DNA from 2 places in the Pseudomonas sp. NBRC 111131 genome. Region 2 is predicted to be linked to the other one. Evidence: riboswitches for the same ligand, from Rfam matches in the RefSeq annotation. Region 2 holds a riboswitch; the other holds the start of a gene.
What was found. Region 2 has a riboswitch for thiamine pyrophosphate ahead of APH34_RS19645 (TenA family protein). Riboswitches for the same ligand answer to the same signal wherever they lie in the genome.

Region 1: another riboswitch for thiamine pyrophosphate. It lies ahead of thiC (phosphomethylpyrimidine synthase ThiC); the one in region 2 lies ahead of APH34_RS19645 (TenA family protein).

The regions. Positions count from the first base shown of each region.
Region 1 is NZ_BCBH01000004.1:162,583-169,774, forward strand. It holds gene APH34_RS05940 (DUF1249 domain-containing protein) at 1-7, opposite strand, end outside; gene APH34_RS05945 (NUDIX domain-containing protein) at 1-615, opposite strand, end outside; gene APH34_RS05950 (RsiV family protein) at 800-1,546, shown strand; gene cytX (putative hydroxymethylpyrimidine transporter CytX) at 1,515-2,798, opposite strand; gene thiC (phosphomethylpyrimidine synthase ThiC) at 2,945-4,831, opposite strand; TPP riboswitch at 4,990-5,096, opposite strand; gene APH34_RS05965 (TolC family outer membrane protein) at 5,258-6,694, shown strand; gene waaA (lipid IV(A) 3-deoxy-D-manno-octulosonic acid transferase) at 6,766-7,192, opposite strand, start outside.
Region 2 is NZ_BCBH01000023.1:59,062-66,253, reverse strand. It holds gene APH34_RS19650 (bifunctional diguanylate cyclase/phosphodiesterase) at 1-1,153, opposite strand, end outside; TPP riboswitch at 1,293-1,407, shown strand; gene APH34_RS19645 (TenA family protein) at 1,487-2,134, shown strand; gene tenA (thiaminase II) at 2,131-2,796, shown strand; gene APH34_RS19635 (DNA-binding protein) at 3,151-4,134, shown strand; gene APH34_RS29595 (DUF6021 family protein) at 4,192-4,365, shown strand; gene APH34_RS19630 (hypothetical protein) at 4,432-4,707, opposite strand; gene APH34_RS19625 (DUF4142 domain-containing protein) at 4,731-5,231, opposite strand; gene APH34_RS19620 (hypothetical protein) at 5,401-5,643, shown strand; gene xth (exodeoxyribonuclease III) at 5,640-6,434, shown strand; gene APH34_RS19610 (GNAT family N-acetyltransferase) at 6,458-6,964, opposite strand; gene APH34_RS19605 (MgtC/SapB family protein) at 6,975-7,192, opposite strand, start outside.

The sequences.
Region 1 (7,192 bases), on a different contig from region 2:
CTTCCACATACCTCGAACTTCATCTCTGTTGAGCGCCAGCCATTGCAAGCCGATGATGGTCGCCGCATTGCAGATGCGCCCATCGCGCACAGCGTGCAAGGCATCCTCGAACGACCAGACACGCACGCGGATATCCTCGCCTTCTTCTTCCAGACCGTGCAAGCCGCCGGCGCCTTCGCTGCTGCAGCGACCAAGGAACAGGTGAACGTACTCATCGCTGCCGCCGGGCGACGGGAAGTAGCGGGTCATCGGCCACAGCGCGCTGAAGGTCAGCCCGGCTTCCTCCTGGGCTTCGCGATGCGCCACCTCTTCAGGCTGTTCATCCTTGTCGATCAGCCCCGCGACCATCTCGATCAGCCACGGGTTGTCGGCTTTGCCCAGCGCACCGACGCGAAACTGCTCGATCAGCACCACTTCATCACGCTGAGGGTCATAGGGCAGCACACACACGGCGTCGTGGCGCACGAACAGTTCGCGGCTGATCTCCCGGCCCATGCCCCCGGCAAAAAGCTCATGGCGCAGGCGAAGCTTGTCGAGCTTGTAAAAGCCTTGGAAGCAATTGGCCCGCTCGATGATCTGGAAGCCCTTGGGCACTGAATTGAACGTGTCTGACATGGAAATCCTCATGACCTCTGATACCGCATCGCGCCATCCTACTCCGCACGCTTGCCTGTTTCACCCCTTTCCGGCAACCGTTCGCGCAGTCGGGACAGCGCGTCTTGTCTCTGTTAGCTTAGTGGCGAACTGAAGGCCGCGCAGACGGTCAAAGGCCGACTTTCCCTGTTCTGCAAGGATCATCATGACACTTGTCAAACTGACTTCCGTGGCTGTGCTGGCCCTGGCGCTGGGTGCCTGCCAGAGCCTGTTCAGCCCTAATTACCGCGCGCCCCTCGAGGTCAAACGCGACGCCTGGGAACATGTGAAACCCGGATGCAGCGAAACCGACTGCCCATTGGTGAACATCGACACGGTCCACTTCCCTGCCCTGCCGAAGCTCGACGGTATCGTCGAGAAACGCCTGCTGCAGTTGACCGAAGACAATCAGCATGGCACCGCGCCCAGCACCTTGCAGGCCTACGAGCAGCAATACTTGGCCAACGCCGACAAACGCAACAGCAGCTACCTGCAAGCCAAGGTACGCGAGCAGCATGACGGGCTGGTGATCATCGAGTTGTCCAGTTACCTCGACAGCGGCGGCGCGCACGGCATGCCTGGGCGCGCATTCATCAACTATTCGCGCAAGCAGGACAAGGTGTTGACCCTGCAGGACATGCTGGTGCCAGGCCAGGAAGAGACGTTCTGGAAGACGGTCGAAGAATCGCACCGTGCCTGGCTGATCAGCGTCGGCATGGACAAGGACGCCGAGTTCGCCAAGACCTGGCCATTCAAACGGTCGCCGCACATCGCCCTGACGTACGGCGCCGTAGTGGTCAAATATGAAGTCTATGCCATCGCGCCCTACTCCATGGGCCACGTGGAGCTGAAAATCCCCTACCCGCGCCTGAACGGCGTGCTCAAGCCCGAGCTGTTTCCCGGGCGCGGCTGAGGCTCAGTAGCGCATGCAGCCCACCTGCCAGCAACAGTGCTGGCAGCGTGGCGCCCAGCTCCGGTGCTTGCGCGGCGATGGTGTGATAGGCCGCCACCCCCACTGCCCAGGCCAGCAAGGCCTGCCAATGCAGGCCCGCTACCCGCGCAGGGGCATGGCGGCGACGGATCACGTAGTGGTCCATCAGCACCACACCGAACAGCGGCGCGAACACCGAACCGATCAACAGCAGGAAGTTCTCGTACTGGGCCAGCGGCGCCAGCAAGGCGATCAGGGTGCACAGCACGCCGATGGCCAAGGCCAGGTGTTCGACTTTCAGGCGTACCAGCAAGCCGCTTGAAACCGCCGCCGAATGGATATCGGCAAATGCCTTCTCCGATTCGTCCAGCAGGATCAGCAGCAGCGGAATCCCCATCCCGGCGCCCGCCAGGGCCAGCAACAGCGCATTGACCTCGCCACCTGGCGCAAAGGCCAGGGTGTAAGCCACACCCAGGCTCATCAGCCAGGTGTTGCCAATGAAGTAGCCCAGGACAGTGCCACCGAACACACCTTTGCCACTGCGGGCGAAACGTGAGTAATCGCAAATCAGCGGCAACCACGACAAGGGCATGGCGATGACGATGTCGAAGCCTACGGCCAGCGACATCGAACCATCGCCACTACGGTGCCACAGGGCAGTCAGGTCGGCCTTGGCAAAGAGGTTCCAGGTCAGCCACAGGCAAGCGCCCAACAACACCCAGATACCCCATTTGCGCAACACCTTGCGCACGAATGCCAGCGGCCCGGCGACCGCCAGCAGGGTGGCCAGGCCACCGAAGCACAGGGTCCATAACATCGGGCTGTTCCACAGGCTGTCGTCACCGAACGTGCGCGCCCCGAGCAGGCTGGCCGCATCGCGCATGACGATGATTTCGAAGGCGCCCCAGCCCACCAGTTGCAGGAGGTTGAGCAACGCCGGCAGGCGAGCGCCATGGCTGCCCAGGCTCAGGCGCAAGGTGGCCATGGCGGACAGGCCGGTGTCACTGCCGATGACCCCCGCCGCCCCCAGTAGCAGTACACCCACGCCGGTGCCGAGGGCGATGGCCAGTACAGCGCCAGCCAGGCCCAGGCCTGGGGCGAGCATGGCACCCACCTGCAGGACCATCAGGCCAATGCCGAGGGAGAACCAAAGCGAGAACAGGTCGCGGGCGCCGAAGGGGCGCTGGCTGGAAGGGACCGGGTGGTCGGGAGAGAAATGGCTCGGGGTAGTCATTGTTGTGATCGCCGCAAATGTTGAGATAAGCACTGCCCCCAGTGCGGGGGCGGGCTTGCCTGCGAAGGCGTCGGGCCAACCTGTCGTGCTGGCCTGGCTGACGCTTTCGCGGGGCAAGCCCGCACCTACAGGGGTTGTGGAGTGCCTTACACTTTTCTGTACAGCTGGCTGCCTTCCTGACGGAACCGCTCGGCCTGTTCGCGCATGCCTTCTTCCACCGACACATCGGTCGCTTCGATGCGCTGGTTGGCAGCGTATTCACGCACTTCCTGGGTAATCTTCATCGAGCAGAACTTCGGCCCGCACATCGAGCAGAAGTGCGCCACCTTGGCCGATTCCTTCGGCAGGGTCTCGTCGTGGAAGGCGCGTGCCGTGTCCGGGTCCAGGCCCAGGTTGAACTGGTCTTCCCAGCGGAACTCGAAGCGTGCCTTGGACAAGGCGTTGTCACGGATCTGCGCGCCCGGGTGGCCCTTGGCCAGGTCAGCGGCATGGGCAGCGATCTTGTAGGTGATGATGCCGGTCTTGACGTCATCCTTGTTCGGCAGCCCCAGGTGCTCCTTGGGTGTGACGTAGCAGAGCATGGCACAGCCGAACCAGCCAATCATCGCGGCACCGATGCCCGAGGTGATGTGGTCATAACCCGGGGCGATGTCGGTGGTCAGTGGGCCGAGGGTGTAGAATGGCGCCTCGTCGCAGCACTCCAGCTGCTTGTCCATGTTTTCCTTGATCAACTGCATCGGCACATGGCCCGGGCCTTCGATCATGCATTGCACGTCGTGCTTCCAGGCGATCTTGGTCAATTCGCCGAGGGTCTCCAGCTCACCGAACTGCGCCGCATCGTTGGCATCGGCGATCGAGCCCGGGCGCAGGCCATCACCCAGCGAGAAGCTGACATCGTAGGCCTTCATGATTTCGCAGATTTCGTCGAAGTGCGTGTACAGGAAGTTCTCCTGATGATGGGCAAGGCACCACTTGGCCATGATCGAACCACCACGGCTGACGATGCCGGTGACGCGCTTGGCGGTCAATGGCACGTAGCGCAGCAGCACGCCGGCATGGATGGTGAAGTAGTCCACGCCCTGCTCGGCCTGCTCGATCAAGGTGTCGCGGAACAGCTCCCAGGTCAGATCCTCGGCAACGCCACCCACCTTTTCCAAGGCCTGGTAGATCGGCACGGTGCCGATCGGCACCGGCGAGTTGCGGATGATCCACTCGCGGGTTTCGTGAATGTGCTTGCCGGTGGACAGGTCCATGACGGTGTCCGAGCCCCAGCGAATACCCCAGGTCAGCTTGGCCACTTCTTCCTCGATCGAGGAGCCCAGGGCGCTGTTGCCGATGTTGCCGTTGATCTTCACCAGGAAGTTGCGGCCGATGATCATCGGCTCCAGCTCAGGGTGGTTGATGTTGGCCGGGATGATCGCGCGGCCGCGGGCAATTTCCTCACGCACGAACTCAGCGGTGATTGCATTCGGAATGCTTGCGCCGAAACTGTGGCCGGCGTGTTGCTGGCTGAGCAAACCGGCGGCGCGTGCCTCCTGCAGCTTCATGTTCTCGCGGATGGCAACGTACTCCATCTCGGCGGTGATGATGCCCTGGCGGGCGTAGTGCATCTGCGTGACGTTGGCACCGGCCTTGGCCCGGCGTGGGTTACGCACATGGGCGAAACGCAGCTTGGCAAGCTCAGCGTCGTTCAGGCGTTGCTGGCCGAAGTTGGAGCTCAAGCCACCCAGGCGCTCGGTGTCGCCACGGGCGTCGATCCAGGCCGAGCGCACATCGGCCAGGCCCTTGCGCACATCGATGATGACGCTGGGATCGGTGTACGGGCCGGAGGTGTCATAGACCAACACCGGGGCATTGGATTCGCCGCCGAAATCGGTGGGGGTGTCGTGCAGGCTGATCTCGCGCATGGGCACGCGGATGTCCGGGCGCGAGCCTTCGACATACACCTTGCGCGAACGGGGGAAGGGTTGCACGGACTGCTGATCGACTTGCGCCGATTCGCTGAGGTTGATCGTTTTTTCTTGTTTGCTCATCACAGGCTCTCCAGACAGCTTCCTAGCGGTGGAATGTCGGGGAGAACCTGAAAGACGCGGACGCACCCCTTGACGGGTGTGCAGTGCCGGAAACGGGGAGGTGCCTTGAGCTGCATGAGCTGTGACAATCCCGGACCTGGCACAAGAGGCTCCCCGGGAAGGCGAGCAATCTTGTTCCCTACGCAGGCGCTAACCTGATCAGGTTCAACGGGATCCGCAACTTTGCGATCTCAGCCTTTGCATCAAGGCACCCCGACAAGAACATGCGCAGTCTAGACTGGTGGGGTCGGCAAAGCCAAGCAGGTTGAACACAGGGCTGATGAAAGGCGCAGGCAACGATTGTTGCCGGGTGCGCATGGCACTACACTGCCTCATCGCTCAAAACTCAACAGTTTAGTAATTATCTTTCGTACAAGGATTGCCCCTATGCTGCGCAAACTCTCACTGGCGATAGCCGTGTCTTGTGCGTCCAACGCAGTGGTCTGGGCAGCGGATGTGCCCACTACAGTGAAAACCGACCTGGTCAGCGTCTACCAGGAAGCGGTCGACAACAACGCCGACCTTGCCGCTGCCCGCGCCGACTATGGCGCTCGTCGCGAAGTGGTGCCCCAGGCCCGCGCCGGCCTGTTACCGAACCTGTCGGCCGGCGCCGAGATGCTCAATAGCCGCACCAAGTTCGATGAACCGTCGATTACCTCCAACCGCAGCGGCAATGCCTGGAGCGCGACCCTGTCGCAACCGATCTTCCGTGCCGATCGCTGGTTCCAGTTGCAGGCGGCTGAGGCGGTCAATGAACAGGCGGCACTGGAGCTGTCGGCCACCGAGCAGAACCTGATCCTGCAAACCGCGCAAAATTACTTCGCCGTGCTCCGCGCCCAGGACAACCTGGCTGCCACCAAGGCCGAAGAGGCCGCGTTCAAGCGCCAGCTGGACCAGTCCAACGAACGATTCGACGTCGGCCTCTCCGACAAGACCGACGTCTTGCAGTCACAGGCCAGCTACGACACTGCCCGGGCCAACCGGATCATTGCCGAGCGCCAGGTGCAGGATGCCTTCGAAGCCCTGGTGACGCTGACCAACCGCGAGTACACCGCCATCCAGGGCGTGGTCCATACCTTGCCCGTGCAGGTACCGATCCCCAATGACGCCAAGGCCTGGGTGGAAACCGCCGGGCGGCAGAACCTCAACCTGCTGGCGACCAACCACGCCGTTGCCGCCGCCGAAGAAACCCTGCGCCAGCGCAAGGCCGGCCACGCACCAACGCTCGATGCCGTGGCACGCTACGAGAAAGGCGACAACGACAACCTCGGTTTCAGCAATCCGGCGCCGCAGCCAGGTGTGCGTTACAGCGGAGACGTGGAGCAGACCTCCATCGGCCTGCAGTTGAACATCCCGATCTACAGCGGCGGCCTGACCAGCTCGCAAGTGCGCGAGGCCTACCAGCGCCTGAACCAGAGTGAACAGCAACGCGAAAGCCTGCGCCGCCAGGTGGTGGAGAACACCCGCAACCTGCACCGCGCGGTGAACACCGATGTCGAGCAGGTGCAGGCCCGCAAGCAATCGATCGTGTCCAACCAGAGCGCGCTGGAAGCCACCGAAATCGGCTATCAGGTCGGTACTCGCAACATCGTCGACGTGCTCGATGCCCAGCGCCAGCTGTACACCTCGGTGCGTGACTACAACAACAGCCGCTATGACTACATTCTCGACAACCTGAGCCTGAAGCAGGCAGCGGGGACCTTGAGCCCACAGGACCTGGCAGACCTGAAGCGCTACCTCAAGCCCGACTACAACCCGGACAAGGACTTCCTGCCACCGGACCTGGCGGCTGCCGCAGCCAAGAACTTCGAGCGTCGCCCTTGACCTGGAGCTTCGCACAATCGTTGTAGGGGCGGCCTTTTGTCGCGACAGGGCCGCAAAGCGGCCCCGAGGTATCAGCCGATGAGTTTGCCCAACCTATCGAGCAAGCGTTGCAACGCCCCCTGATTGGCCTGCATCACCGCCCTTCCCGCCTCGCCCATGCGTTGGGCATCTTGCGGCAGCTCGATCAACCGGCGCACGGCTTCCGCCAGCCCATCGGCATTGTCGACCTGCTGCAACGCCCCCGCCTCGCGCAGCATCGCGCTGATTTCGAGGAAGTTGAACACATATGGCCCCATGAGCACCGGCAATGCCAGCGCCGCGGGCTCCAGCGGGTTGTGGCCACCGGTGGCGACCAGGCTGCCGCCGACGAAGGCGATGTCGGCCAGGGCATAGAGGAACAGCAATTCGCCCATGGTATCGCCGAGCAGTACGCGGACGTGGCTGTCGACAGCAGCGCCGGCAGAGCGGCGCACGGTGGTGAACTGCTCGGCGCACAAG
Region 2 (7,192 bases):
CATTGATCGACTTGAAGCGGTCCATGTCGATGAACAAGATGGCCATCAGCCGGCGTTTACCGCGCTGCCGGGTCAGCACCGTGCCCGCCACCTCGACGAACTGACGACGGTTGTGCAAGCCGCTGAGGTGATCGGTGGCGGCGGCATGGCTGCTGCGTCGGTGTTCGTCCTCCAGGCGCCCGATCAGTTGCTGATTGACCTGCTGCGCAAGCTCCAGGGCGCTGAACGCCTCCTGGCGCTTGCGCAGCAGCCGCAACGTCCACGCCAGGCTGGCGAGGATCATCAAGGTCATGCTCAGGTTGAGCCAGAACTGGCGTGAGTAGGCCAGGGCAGAGGGCGCCAGAATTTCATCGTAGCGTTGGCTGACGACAATGCTGAAGCCACGTTCGGCGACACGCCGGTACAGGCTCTGATAGGCCTCGCCAGAGGCATATTGCGTGAGCTGCCCTGATTCGACGCCTGAGCCGGGCACGCCTGGCTCGAAGCTGTCGCCGGCCCCGATCACGCCATGGGTGTCGATGCGCAGCCGCTCCTGGCCGTCGTCCTGCACCAGGCGTATCAGCCCGGTGGTGCCCAGGTCGATATGCTGGAACAGTACCGCCAGGTAGCCGATGTCGAGCTGCACGAGGAGGATGGTGTCGATTTCACGGCTTGGCAGGCTGGTCAAGGGCAGCAGGAAGGGCAGTCGCCAGTTTGGTGTGTCGGACGGGGCCACACGCGGCAGGAACGCTTTGAAACCATAGCGGGCGACGTGCACGTTCAATTGCTGCAGCCAGGGGGCTGGCAGCACGGGGGCTTCGTCGCCGTGGCTGGCCGAAAGCAGGCGGCCGTGCCGGTCATAAAGGCCCATGCGCTTGAACACTGGGTCCTCGGCCAGCAGCCGGGCGAGGCTGAGGTTACCCTGGTGCAGCACCTTCATATCCTCCTGGGTCACCCGGCCGACGGCCTGTGCGCGGTCTACCAGTTGGCGCAGGCTCTGGGCAACGATGCTGGCCAGGTTCAGGTGCTCAACGGCCTTGGCGGACAGCGCGTCCTGGCGCGCGGCGGCCTTCTGGGCGAAATGCAGCCCCCAGAGAAAGGTCAGGGTGGCTGCGCAGAGCATCAGGATCAACAGGCGCAACAGGCCTGTAGACGAGAGAGAACGGCGGATCACTGCTGGTATTCCCGACCCGGGGTGAAGGCGGAAAAATACGACAATAAGATGACAGCATAATGACTAGTGGCGATGTGCCTTTAGCCTTGTGGGCGTCGATCAGGCCAGTGGCAACGGCCGTCGATCTGCTGTATACCTGCACTCCACCAAGGGGAGCCCGGCAACGGGCTGAGAAACCGCTGGCAACTGCAGCGCGGTGACCCTTCGAACCTGATCCGGATCATGCCGGCGAAGGGATGGGACTGCCGACCTGCCTTTTTGCCGGCCTCACTGCGAGGCCGCTCCATGCCCCACTCGAACGGTCTCGCTGTCACCTCAATGGAGGACAGCACCATGACCGAACGTTTCACCCAAATCCTGCGCCGTCAGAGCGAACCGACCTGGTCGGCTGCCGTGGGCCATCGCTTCGTCACCGAGCTCTGCAACGGCAGCGTGGCCGACCCGTTCATGATCCGCTACCTGGTTCAGGACCATCGCTTCATCGACAGCTTCCTGACCTTGCTCGGTGCGGCGATCGCCACCGCCGACACCTTTGAGGCTCGGCTGCGCTTCGGTCGCTTCGCCGGCATGATCTCGAGCGACGAAAACACCTATTTCCTGCGCGCGTTCGAAGCCTTGGACGTCAGCCCCGCGCAACGCAACGAGCCCGCGGACAGCGGGCCGACTGCCGGCTTCAAGGCCATCATGCGCGAAGCGGCGGCTACCCGGTCCTATGCGGCCGCGCTGGCGGTGCTGAACGTGGCAGAAGGGCTGTACCTGGACTGGGCCAGCAAGGCGCCGAAACCACTGCCGGCCAACTTCGTCTACGCCGAGTGGATCACCCTGCACGACAACCCGGCATTTGCCGAATTCGTTGCCTTCCTGCAGGCCGAACTGGACCGGGTAGGGCCACAGGAGGCAGCACTGAGCAGCGACTTCTACTCACGTACCGTGGCGCTGGAGCTTGCCTTTTTCGACGCCATTTACGATGAGGAAGCCTGAGCATGGATATTTTCGAGCGCCTCAAAGCTGCAACCGCGCCGCAGTGGGCCCGCTATGTCGACCACGATTTTGTGCGGCAGATGGGTGAGGGCACCTTGGCCGAGGAGGCCTTCCGCACCTACCTGGTTCAGGACTACCTGTTCCTGATCCAGTTCGCCCGCGCCTGGGCACTGGCGGCCTATAAAAGCAGGACCCCCGCAGATATCCGCGCCGCCCAGGCTGGCCTGGCAGCCATTCTCGACGAGACCGAGCTGCACCTGCGGCTTTGCGCGCGTTGGGGGCTGTCGCAAGCCGATATCGCAGCCGCTCCGGAGCATCAGGCCACGGTGGCCTACACCCGCTACGTGCTCGACTGCGGCGCCGCCGGCGACCTGCTGGAGCTGCATGCAGCCTTGGCACCGTGTGTGATTGGCTACGCCGAAATCGGGCGCGTGCTGGCCGAGCGGATCGGTGACCTGAGTGACCATCCTTACCGCGAATGGATCGGGGAGTATGCCGGTGAGGCCTACCAGGACGTGGCGGCGTCGGCACGCAAGCACCTCGATGACCTGGCGGCGCGCAGCATGACTGAGCAGCGCTTCATCGAGCTGGCCGCGATCTTTGGCCAGGCATCGCGGTTGGAGGCCGACTTCTGGCAAATGGGCCTCGACAGCCAAGGTTGATGCGCTTACGCGCTGCCTGGCGCTTTACAGCCTCAACAGTAAATGGGTACCACGCGGTACCCATTCACTGCCCGCTTTAGCCCCGCACTATAAGGTCGCGCCGCCCGGCGCCGACCTGCTCCCCCTTCAATCCATCCCCACCTGCCTGCGCCTATTTGCGCCGCCGCACCCTGGCCGGGTGCTTTGTGTACTGCTCCTACGGCAGCCACCTCCCACACCCAGAATTCGTGCTATCTCATGCGATAAGCCGTGATTATTAAACCTTAGTAAGTGCTTGAATTTCCGTGCGAGGAGGGTGAGAATTCCCATGTAAATACATGGTACGTACCATGATACGAAATCGTAGGAGCATTCATGGCCCGGGGCGGTATTAACAAAGCGGTAGTGCAGCAGGCACGGCAGGTATTGATCGCTCGGGGTGAGTACCCGAGCATCGATGCTGTACGTATCGAACTGGGCAACACCGGCTCCAAAACCACTATCCATCGTTACCTCAAGGAGCTTGAGGAGCACAAACCTGCCGCGCTGCAGGGTGCCCCAGCACTGAGCGACACGCTGGGCAAGCTGGTGGGGCAGTTGGCAGACCAGCTTCAGGAGGAGGCGGATGCCCGCGTCGAGCAGGCGCAAGCGGCTTTCAACGAACAGCGCGAACAGCTCGAGGCGCAGTTGCACCTGGCCCAGCAGGCATTGGCCACCGCACACCAGCAACTGCAGATACAGGCCGCAGCACTCGCTGCCGAATCGGAGCGCCTGGTAGCCACCCAGAGCACGTTGCAGGCCGAACAACTGCGCAGCGCCAGCCTGAATCAATCACTTGGGGAGTTGCAGGTGCGCCTGGCCGACAAGGACGAGCAGGTGCGCTCACTGGAAGACAAGCACCGCCACGCCCGGGATGCCCTTGAGCACTACCGAAGCGCCAGCCGCGAACAACGCGAGCAAGACCAGCGCCGGCATGAAGCCCAGCTGCAGCAGCTGCAGGTGGAGTTGCGCCAGTTGCAGCAAGGCATGATCGTCAAACAGGACGAACTGACCCGCCTGCACCGCGACAACGAGCGCTTGCTCGGTGAACATCGACAGGCCTGCAGTGAACGCAAGGCGCTGGATGAGTTGCTGGAGCAGCGGGACGCGCAGATCCAGGGTTTGCGTACGATCCTGGCGCAGGCACAGGGCGCCAGCGAAGAAATGCGCCGGCAATTGCAGGTGCAGGAGCAGCACCTGGAAGACAAACGGGGTATCTGTGCGGAGCAGGGCAGGCAATTGCAGTTTCTGCAGGGTGAGCTGGTCAAGCGGGATGAAGCACTTAAGGACTGTCGGCAGCAGTTGGCAGCCGGCAAATAAAATCAAACTTCGAGCGGCATTCACACTCTTCCTAAGACACCCAAGGGAGACTGTTACATGACCAAGCCAACCCAGCAGCCGGAAAAAGGGCAGGGCCCGCATTCCTCCGATAAAGCCAGCAAGAACCACGAGCTGGGTTTTGACCCGGACTCACCAGACCTTGACGACCCGCAAGTAGACCCTACAGGGCCAGCGATAGCGCCAAGGGATGAGGAGAAGAAGCACAAGTAGCCTTCTTCATCGATACCGGCGGCAGCGGGCAACCCCGCTGCTACCTGGTTTGCGCTTAGGGTGCGCCTACGTCTGTGAACGGTCTGTCTGTGCACCGTCCGCCTGCTTGGCGGCGTCCACGCCGGCTGCCGACAATTTGATCGGGTAGCTCAAGCTCAGTTGGTGTTCCTCGTCCACCGCCACACTGCCGTCCTGGATCAGGCCATGTTCCTGCAAGGTCTTGAGCATGCCTGCCACCGCCTTTTCGCCGCGGTAGTTGTCCAGTACTTCCTTGCCCAACCCATGGGGATGAGCGTGGAGCAGGCGGGTGAGGATTTCGCTACGCAGTGCATCGTTAGTCATGAGAGCCTCGTGCAATGGGTCGATTATTTGCCGTGTTTGGCCTGAAGCGCCTTGGCCTGTTCCAGATGGTGTTCCAGGGTAGGCAAGGTGTCACTGGCGAAAGCTTTCAGCTCGGGCTTGTCGGACGAAGCCGCTTCCTTCTTGAACAGTTCCACCGCCTTTTCATGGGCATCGACCTGGTTGTTGACATACGACTTGTCGAACGACTCGTCACGCCATTGCAAGATCATTTTTTTGACCTTGTCGGTCAGCGCTGCATCGTCCGGCACCTTGATATCCAGCTTGCGGGCAATGTCGCCGAGCTTCTGGTTAGCCTTGGTATGGTCGGTCACCATCTGCTGGGCGAAGGTCTTGATTTCGGCGTTCTGGCTCTTTTCCAGTGCCAGGTTGCCGGTAACGACCTCGGCAATGCCTGCCTCGGTGGCGGCATCGACAAAGTCATCGGAAGTGGCGGCCATCACTTGCCAGGACGCCATGCCCAGCACCATTGACAAGCCCACGCGTTTGATCAACAGATTGCTCATGTCTCTCTCCTTGCTACCGTGGCGCGACCTCGTTTGTCGCTTACGGTTGAGCCCGCTCTGCGGCCATAGGTTTAATTTTTTTTGCACCCAGGCGTACGTCGCACGATCACGTGGAACGATGCGCAGCGCACAGGCTCACACATTCAAAGGTTTGCAAAGGAGTAGCGCCATGAGCATCGAACGCAGTATTCCTGAGCTTGAGGCCTGGTATGCCCAATACGACGATGACAGTTATCGGCTTGAGTCGCCCGATGCCTACTACGAAGGGCTGGTCCATACCGCCGAAGCGCTGCTCAATGACGGCGCGATCGAATGGGATGACTGGGTGGCGCTCAAGGCGCTCGCCGATGAGGCGCAACTGGGTGCATTGCCCGACGCCGTACAGGCCCACGTGGATGACCCGGACGCATGAAAGCCCTGCGCATCGCCACCTTCAACATCAATGGCATCCGCAGCCGGCTGCCGGCACTGCTGGCCTGGCTGGACCGGGAAAAGCCCGACATTGCCTGCCTGCAGGAACTCAAAGCCGCGGACCAGCAGTTTCCTCGGGAGGCTATTGAAGCCGCCGGGTATGGCTGCTTGCACCACGGTCAGCCCGCGTGGAACGGTGTCGCCATCCTGGCCAGGGATAGCCAGCCCCTGGAAGTGCGCCGAGGCCTGCCGGGCATGGAAGACGACAGCCAGAGCCGTTATCTGGAAGCGGCAGTTCACGGCTTGCTGGTAGGCTGTCTGTACCTGCCCAACGGCAACCCGCAACCGGGCCCTAAATTCGATTACAAGCTGCGCTGGTTCGAGCGCCTACTCGCCCATGCGCGCAGCCTGCAGGGCAGCGGTCATCCAACGGTGCTGGCGGGTGACTTCAACGTCGTGCCTACCGACTTCGACATCTATAACCCTCGCTCCTGGCAAAAGGATGCATTGCTGCAACCAGAATCGCGTCAGTGTTACCAGGCTTTGTTGGAGCAGGGCTGGACCGACGCCATTCGCCATCTGCATCCTGACGCGCGCGTCTATACCTTCTGGGACTATTTTCGCAATCACTGGGCACGCAATGCCGGGCTGCGCATCGATCATCTGTTGCTCAACCCTGAGCTTGCGCCCTACCTCAAGGCCGCCGGAGTGGATGCCTGGGTTCGTAATGAAGCCAAGGCCAGCGACCATGCACCGGTGTGGATCGAGCTGGGTACGCGCAAGCAGCGCTGAGTGGTAGCGCTGCATCCAAAGGGTTATTCCACGCGCAAGCGCATGGCGCATCTGCCGGCCAGACCATGAGCCGCCTCGCTGGCCAGAATGCTGCGCAAACGGGGGCTCAGGTGCTGCTCCTCAATACGTTCGAACCCATAGCGTGCATAAAAAGGCGCATTCCACGGCACCTCAGCGAATGTGGTCAGGGTCAGTTGCTCAAAGCCCCGACGCCGCGCCACGTAGGCGGCGTGATCCAACAGCCGCCTGCCGACCCCTTGCCCTTGGGCCTCCAGACGCACCGAAAGCTCATGAACGTGTAGCGCGTGTACCTCCATGCTGGCACAGAGGAAGCCCAGCACCTGCCCCTGGGCATCCTCGGCGACCCAGCTGCATTCGGCCAGCATGAACCCACGGTGCGCCGCTGAGTCAAGCACGTCGCCATCGGCCAGCCATGCCAGGTCGGCTACCCGGGCAAATGCCTGTGCGGCGGACCGTTCGACACCGGCCAGATGAGCGATATCACCGGGACGAGTAGTACGTATAACCATCGCGCGCTCCTTAATCGGCTGCCAATACTTGTGCTTGCAACTGCCAGCGCACCGAGCTGACGCCTTTTTCCAGGCTCACCCGGCTGACCAGTCGCTCCAGTTGCGCGGGCGCCTGTGGGTTGCCCAGCAGCTCAGCACGCACTTCCAGGCGCGCCGGGTTGGGCAGGTCCTCGCTGTGCAATGACTGCAGGCGCAGCTCGGGGTCGCCCAGGCTGTGCAGCATCAGGC